2 regions of the Chryseobacterium sp. HR92 genome follow, and region 1 is predicted to be linked to the other one. Evidence: riboswitches for the same ligand, from Rfam matches in the RefSeq annotation. Region 1 holds a riboswitch; the other holds the start of a gene.

Evidence for each region. Region 1 has a riboswitch for S-adenosylmethionine ahead of SFA27_RS01040 (TonB-dependent receptor plug domain-containing protein). Riboswitches for the same ligand answer to the same signal wherever they lie in the genome.
Region 2: another riboswitch for S-adenosylmethionine. It lies ahead of SFA27_RS21295 (SusC/RagA family TonB-linked outer membrane protein); the one in region 1 lies ahead of SFA27_RS01040 (TonB-dependent receptor plug domain-containing protein).

What each region holds. Positions count from the first base shown of each region.
Region 1 covers NZ_CP139139.1:221,818-225,986, forward strand. The annotation lists gene SFA27_RS01035 (alpha-amylase family glycosyl hydrolase) at 1-1,793, shown strand, start outside; SAM riboswitch class I at 1,868-1,973, shown strand; gene SFA27_RS01040 (TonB-dependent receptor plug domain-containing protein) at 2,070-4,169, shown strand, end outside.
Region 2 covers NZ_CP139139.1:4,694,428-4,698,596, forward strand. The annotation lists gene SFA27_RS21295 (SusC/RagA family TonB-linked outer membrane protein) at 1-1,759, opposite strand, end outside; SAM riboswitch class I at 1,843-1,941, opposite strand; gene SFA27_RS21300 (type II 3-dehydroquinate dehydratase) at 2,187-2,594, shown strand; gene pckA (phosphoenolpyruvate carboxykinase (ATP)) at 2,769-4,169, opposite strand, start outside.

The DNA.
Region 1 (4,169 bases):
TTTCAACGTTTAAAACAGGGCAGACAGCTTATAACTGGCAGGTTACCAATTTTCAAAGACCAGCGAAAGAAGATCTGGTGGTCTATGAATTATTATTGAGAGATTTTACACAGGAAAAGGACTGGCAGTCATTAATCAATAAAATTTCTTATTTAAAGAACTTAAAGATCAATGCTATAGAACTACTTCCTATCATGGAATTTGATGGAAACCTTTCATGGGGATACAATACTTCGTTTCATTATGCATTGGATAAAGCGTATGGAACTCCTGAAAAATTCAAAGAATTTGTAGATCTCTGCCACCAGAACGGAATTGCTGTGATTCTGGATATAGCATTTAATCACGCTACAGGGCGCTCACCTTTAGTAAGACTCTGGAATATAGATCCGGATGGAGATGGTTACGGAAATGTTGCGGCAAACAACCCTTATTTCAATCAGGTTCCGAAACATTCATATAATGTGTTTAACGATTTTAATCATACGAGCCCTTCAACTCAATATTACGTTGAAAGATGTCTTCAGCAATGGCTGACAGAATATAGAATAGATGGATTCCGCTGGGATTTAACAAAAGGATTTACCCAAAGCTGTTCCGAAAATGACGAAGCATGCACCAATGCCTATCAACAGGACAGAGTGGATATCATGAAACATTATGCAGAAAGACAATGGGCCATTGATCCCAATTCTTACATGATCTTTGAGCATCTGGGAACGGATGCAGAAGAACAGCAATGGGCCAATTACAGAGTAGCAGAAGGGAAAGGAGTAATGCTTTGGAATAAACAAACTGATCCTTATAACCAGAATACCATGGGATATAAAGACAACAGTAATTATGACAGAATGAACCACAGTCTTCATGGTTTTACCAATATGCGAGCTGTAGGGTATGGAGAGAGTCATGATGAAGAAAGGCTTATGTTTAAAAACCTTGCTTACGGAGCCGTTAATGGAAGTTACGATGTTAAAAATCTTAATACTGCTCTTGAAAGAATGAAAACTTTCGGAGCAACTTTCTTTACCATTCCTGGTCCGAAAATGATCTGGCAGTTTGGGGAATTAGGCTATGAGTTCAGTATCAACAGATGTGCTGACGGTACCATCAATAATGGGTGCAGAACCGATGAAAAACCTGTTGCATTTACTCTGGGATACGATACCAATGTAAACAGAAAATCAATATATGACACGTGGGCTAAAATAATCACGATCAGAAATACTCATCAGATTTTTAAAACTAAAACATACAGTATAGAATCCAATAATCTGACTAATGATCCGGATGGATTGATCACGAGAATTTATCTCTATGATCCGGCTATTACAACCGGAATAAAAAATGTGGTAGTACTGGCCAATTACACCACATCAGCACAAAACGTTGTTCCTTTCTTTCCTTACACAGGGCAATGGCAAAACCTAATGGATGATACTATTTCGAATGTAGCTTCCACAACAGCCCCAATCAATTTACAGCCGGGAGAATTCAGAATCTTCGGGAATTATGCTGGTGCCTTGTCGGCAATTGATACAAACGCTGTAAATAAATTATCCCTTCAGATTGCTGAGAATCCGATACAAAACGGAACTGCAAAATTAGTTTTCAGTAAAGCGAAAAACGGAGAAATTTTGATTTTTGATATGACCGGTAAGAAACTGGATTCATTCAAGCTAAATAAAGAAAACGGAACTTATGAAGTGAAAGTCAATTATCCGGCAGGAACTTATCTGATACAGCTGAAATCGGAAACAGGAACCGCCATTCAAAAGATGATTGTTAAATAAACGAAAAGGCAGATTTGCAGTATTGCAGATTTGCCTTTTTTGTATATTAAGAAAATTAGTCTACTTTTGCAGTAGATTTATCAAGAAAGGTGGAGGGATTTGGCCCAAAGAAACCTTAGCAACCTGCACAATTCGAGAAGTGTAAAGGTGCTAATTCCAACCCTGAGGGGGAGATAAGTGAAGTCAATATTCTTATATGAATTCCATTTCTTGAAGTCTTGTAATCGCTGCGGAAATATCCGCCAGACCGTTATTATTTAATTGGCAAGAACAAAAATGAAAAAATTAAGTACAGCTGTATTATTGCTTGGAGCAATTTGGGTTGCTGCTCAGGAGAATGAGGAAAAAGGAAAGCAAATAGAAGATATTATCATCGTTGGAAACCGTAATGTCAAAAGAACAAAACTGGAAACACCGGTTCCTGTAGATGTTATCAGTATTGACAAAATCCAAAGAAGTTCTCCGCAAATGACAGCTCAGGATCTTCTGAACTATGTGATCCCATCGTTTAATGCAGTGAGACAGTCAGCTTCTGATGGAACCGAACATATTGACCCCGTAACCTTAAGAGGAATGGGACCAGATCAGGTTCTTGTATTGCTGAATGGAAAAAGAAGACATACAACCTCTTTGGTCAACTATCAGAATACAGTGGGAAATGGCTCTGTAGGAACAGACCTGAGCACAATTCCTGTGATTGCTATTGATAGAATAGAAGTTTTAAGGGATGGTGCAGCAGCACAATACGGTTCTGATGCCATTGCAGGAGTAATCAATATTATTCTTAAAAAAAATCCAGGTGCTTCAGCAAGTCTTACTTACGGATTGACCGGAAGAAATGATGGGGATACTTATCAGGCGGGAGTCAATTATGGAACTTCATTAGGAAAAAAAGACGGGTATATCAACCTTTCCCTGCAGTTAAGCCACAGGGGCAAAACCACAAGAACTCAAAACCATGACCTCGATATTTTCGGGAATAATTTTGCGTATGCATTTGCTGATGATCCCGCTGCAGCAAGAGCGGCGGATGATGAGAAGATAAAGGAACGAGGATTGACCCGTGATGATTTCAATTTTCAGATCGGAGATGCCCAGATCAGACAGGGACAGTTGTTTTTCAATGCAGAATATCCTTTTAATGATAATTTTAAAGTATATTCTTTCGGAGGTTTCAGTATCAAAGAAGGAAAAGGATTTGGTTTCAGAAGACTTCCTAGCGAAACATCCAATGTAGTTGCGTCCATTTATCCAAACGGATTTCAGGCAGTTCTTGGATCTCAGGTATATGATGTTTCTTATGCTGTAGGGGCTAAATATAATGTTAATAACTGGCTATTTGACTTAAGCAATACCTTCGGGAGCAATACCTTCAATTATAATGTGAGCAATACCAACAATGCTTCTCTCGGGTCAAAATCACCAACCCGTTTTTACGCAGGCGCTCATAGTTTCCTTCAGAATACTGTGAATCTTGATATTTCCAAAAATATAAACCGTTTCAATATCGCATTCGGTGGAGAATTCAGATTTGAACAATATGAGATCAAAGCCGGCGATGAAGCATCTTATACCCAATATGATATCAATGGAAACGTTGCCACTGAAGGATCCACAGTACTTGGCGCAGGAGGATCTCAATCCTTTATCGGTTTTTCTCCCAACAATGCATTGAAGAAAGACAGACATTCCACTGCGGTGTATGCTGATGTTTCGTATGATTTAGATAAAAAATTAAATATTGATGCCGCTGCCAGATTTGAAAATTATTCAGATTTTGGGAATACCTTGAACGGAAAGCTGGCCATACGATATGAATTCGTGAAAAATTATGCAGTAAGAGCAGCGGTTGGAACAGGGTTTAGAGCGCCTTCGCTTCAGCAGCAGTATTTCAATAATTCATATGCGGATATTTCTACTTCCGGCTCAAAGATTGTTACCAAAGGAATATTCAGTAATGATAGCGAAGCCGCCAGAATTCTTGGATTTGATAAACTCAAACAGGAAACTTCTATCAACGCGAGTGCTGGATTTACGCTGAAACCTTTAAACAATTTGACGATCGCTATAGATGGATACTGGATTAAAGTGAAAGACAGAATTGTGATTACCAGCAATATTACAGACTCAAGGTTAGACCAGTTTAAGGTAGAAAGCGGAAGATTCTTCGCCAATGCTATTGATACAGAGACAAAAGGAGTAGATGTAGTGGTTTCTTATGACTGGATTCTTGGGAATGGAAAATTAAATATGAACCTTGCCGGAAATTACACAGAAACAAAAATTACAGATTTCCATTTTCCGGAAAATTTAGAAACTCCTCAGGATCAGTTTTTCGGTCCTGATCAGATCAACATTATTGAAACCCTGTCTCCA
Region 2 (4,169 bases), 700 kb from region 1:
TCCATGAACCACCTACTGACCAGAAAGTTCCCCACCTGTTTTCAGGAGAGAATCTGGAAGAACCATCTGCTCTCACCGATCCGGAAACAAAATATTTATTCTGATAATCATATTCCGCTTTTCCTAAAAAGCTCAACAAACCTAATTTGTCACTGTTTCCGCTAAAACCGCCTAACAAAGCTGCAGCATCCGGTTCATAATAATAAGGCAATGAAAACTGACTTCTGTTTCCTGAAATTGTCTGATATTCATAATGATAAAATTCCTGCCCTCCCAAAAGATTGATATGGTGCTGGCCAAATTTTTTATCGTAGGTTAAAATATTACTCGTCGTATAGGAAAGTGTTCTGGAATTTGTTTTCGTCACAGAACCACCAATTTCTGTACCTTGCCCTAACAAAGGATTGGTATAATAATGACCGTTATAATTCACCAGATCAACAGAGAAGCTTGTTTTGAATTTCAGCTCAGGCAAAAATGTAAATTCAGCAAAACCTTTCCCCGAAAAGTTATCTTCCCGGTTTTCATTTTTATCTAAAGGTAAGGTTGCAGCGGCATTTTCATTTTGCAAAGCATTTGTTGGTCTGTATTTTCCAAAATCATAGATGTAATTTCCAATTGCATCCAGCTTGTAACTTCCGTCCGCATTTCTTTCATAATAAGGATAAAAAGACGGGATCACTCTCGCTGCATTAATGATATTATCCGTTCTGGAATCTGATGAAGGAGGTGCTTCCTGAAGACTGTTTGTATACGCTAGGTTTGCTCCTACATTTAACCATTTTTTAACTTCAGAATTGATTTTTAATCTTGTACTGTACTTCTTAAAACCAGATCCGATGGCAATTCCTTTATCATCCAGATAGCCCAAAGAGAAAAAGTAATTGCTTTTTTCACTTCCTCCGCTGAAATCCAGATCTATCTGATTTCTCGAAGCTACTCTTTGCAGAATATCTTTCCAGTTGTCATTCCATAAAGCAGTTGCCCCCGGCAAAAGCTTCCCATCTGTTCCTACTGGTTTTGCATAATTTGATCCATAAGGATTAATTCCCAATGAATTTATCAAATTGTCAGTTGCCATTTGTGCAGCCTGCTGAGACGAAATCTGGCTGGATTTATATCCGTTTCTCAATGCTTCCCAATATAACTGAAAATATTGATCTGTATTTACCTGTTCATAATCTTTTACCGCTCTGCTTGAGAAACCCTGGCTTATATTAAAGTTTACTCTTGCATCACCTTTTTTACCAGATTTTGTGGTAACAATGATCACACCGTTTGCTCCTCTGGAACCGTATAATGAACTTGCCGTAGCATCTTTCAGAACACTGATCGATTCAATATCGTTTGGACTTATAGAATTGATGTTTCCATCAAAAGGCATTCCGTCAACTACAAATAATGGACTACTCGAAGCACTTACAGAGCCAATTCCACGAATTCTGATTGATGCTGTATCCCCCGGCTGTCCTGAAGAGCTTACCGCCTGAAGTCCGGGAACCTGTCCTTCCAGTGCTTTTGTTATATTTGTAACAGGTCTGTTATTAATCTTATCACTTGAAATTGTAGCTACAGAACCGGTATAGCTATTTCTTTTAGCTTTTCCGTACGCTACCACTACTACTTCATCAATCTCTTTTTCATGAAGACTATCTTTTTCCGGTCTGGAATTTTGTGCACTTATACTGGTCACTCCCAGAAAAAATGCAGCAACCGGAGGTATCCAGGCTTTAGAAGTGAATAAATTATTACTAATCATAATCAATTTTATTTATCATATATTAAAATTTTGCCCTTTGCAGAAAAGTCAGCAAAGGGCATCGATAAATACGATAAACCAAATGCTTATTTTTCCTAAAAAGGCTGAACGTAACACCTTGCCCATTGGGTAGGTTGTCAAGATATCATTGGGTCAGTTCCCTCCATCTTTCTTTATAAGCCGATCGAAATATGGTTGCAAATCTAAAAACTTTTAGTCTACAAAACAAGTAGACTTATATTTTTTTCATGATAAATTTTCAAAATTTAACATAAGATTATAATAAAACCCATTACTATAAGGAGTTGCAGCCGTTATCATTTTATCAAACATGACAAATATCATTATTAATAATATAATTAAACGAACGTTAATCTATACTGAAATTTTTGATCATTTAATTCAAAAAAGTTTTTAATTTTATAGTATGAAAATTTTAATTATAAACGGACCTAACCTCAACCTGTTAGGCACCAGAGAACCTGAAATCTATGGAACTGTTTCTATGGAAAGCTATATGGAAATTTTAAAATCCGAGTTTCAGTCTCATGAATTAAAATATTACCAGTCGAATATTGAAGGAGAGCTTATCAACAGACTTCAGGAAGATGATTTTGATGCTGTAGTGATTAATCCGGGAGCTTTTACCCATTATTCTTATGCCATTGCTGACTGTTTGAAAAACATCAGAAAACCAAAAGTAGAAGTTCACATCAGCAATATTTATAAAAGAGAGGAATTCAGACAGAAGTCTGTGACGGCAGCTAATACGGATGCAGTTTTATCCGGCTTTGGAATGGATGGATATAGGCTGGCCATACTGAGTTTGAAGTAATTATAGTTTATCCTTTTCCCACAGATCGCACAGATTTTCATAGATAATTATAGATACAAGAAAATAATTCACTCAATTCTTATCCATTTAACGCGTTAATATTTGAGAAATAAAAAACCAAAATAAAAAAGCCTCATCAATGATGAGGCTTTTCTGTATGGTATTGATAAACTATTAGATAGTTTGTTCCTGTAACTGAGGTCCTGAAGCCACTAACTTCTTACCTTCTTCAGTATCACAGTACTGCTCAAAGTTTTTGATATATCTTGCAGCAAGATCTTTTGCTTTTTCTTCCCATTCTGAAGCACTTTCGTAAGTCTCTCTAGGATCTAAAATACCTGTAGAAACGTTTGGTAATTCAGTAGGAATCTCAAGGTTCATAATTGGAACCTGAGTTTTAGGAGCATTATCGATAGAACCATCAATGATGGCATCAATGATTGCTCTTGTATCTTTCAGAGAAATTCTCTTTCCTGTACCATTCCAACCTGTATTCACCAAATAAGCTTTAGCTCCGTGCTCCTGCATTTTACCGATCAATGTTTTAGAATACATTGTTGGGTGTAATGTAAGGAATGCTTCACCAAATGCTGGTGAGAAAGATGGCTGAGGTTCTGTAATTCCTCTTTCTGTTCCGGCTAATTTAGATGTATAACCGCAAAGGAAGTGATACTGAGCCTGGTCTTCATTCAAGATGGAAACCGGAGGAAGTACCCCGAACGCATCTGCTGAAAGATAAACAATCTTCTTAGCATGACCTGCTTTAGAAGGCAAAACAATTTTGTTGATATGATAGATTGGATAAGAAACCCTTGTATTTTCTGTAATAGATCCGTCTGTATAATCTGCTACTCCATTGTTCACAACAACGTTTTCAAGAAGAGCATCTCTCTTGATTGCAGCGAAGATATCCGGTTCTTTTTCTTCAGATAAGTCGATAACTTTAGCATAGCATCCACCTTCATAGTTGAATACTCCGTTGTTATCCCAACCATGTTCGTCATCACCGATAAGGTATCTTTTCGGATCTGCAGACAAAGTAGTTTTTCCTGTTCCTGAAAGACCAAAGAATAAAGCAACGTCGCCTTTTTCTCCTACGTTAGCGGAACAGTGCATTGAAGCCATACCTTTTAATGGAAGGTAATAGTTCATCATGGCAAACATTCCTTTTTTCATTTCACCTCCGTACCATGTACCTCCGATGATCTGTAGTTTTTCAGTAAGGTTGAACATGATAAAGTTTTCAGAATTCAGTCCTTGAGCTTCCCAGTTCGGGTTTATTGTTTTAGAACCGTTGATTACTGTGAAATCAGGCTCTCCAAAGTTTTCAAGCTCATAGTGAGAAGGACGAATGAACATATTAGTAACAAAATGCGCCTGCCATGCTACTTCAACAATAAATCTTACTTTAAGTCTCGTATCTGCATTCGTTCCGCAGAATGTATCTACTACATAAATCTTTTTAGATTCAGCAAGCTGGTTCAGCACTAGTTCTTTACAAGAACCGAAAATTTCTGCGGTAGTAGGTAAGTTTACTTTACCATCCCAGAAAATTGTATCTCTTGTAACATCATC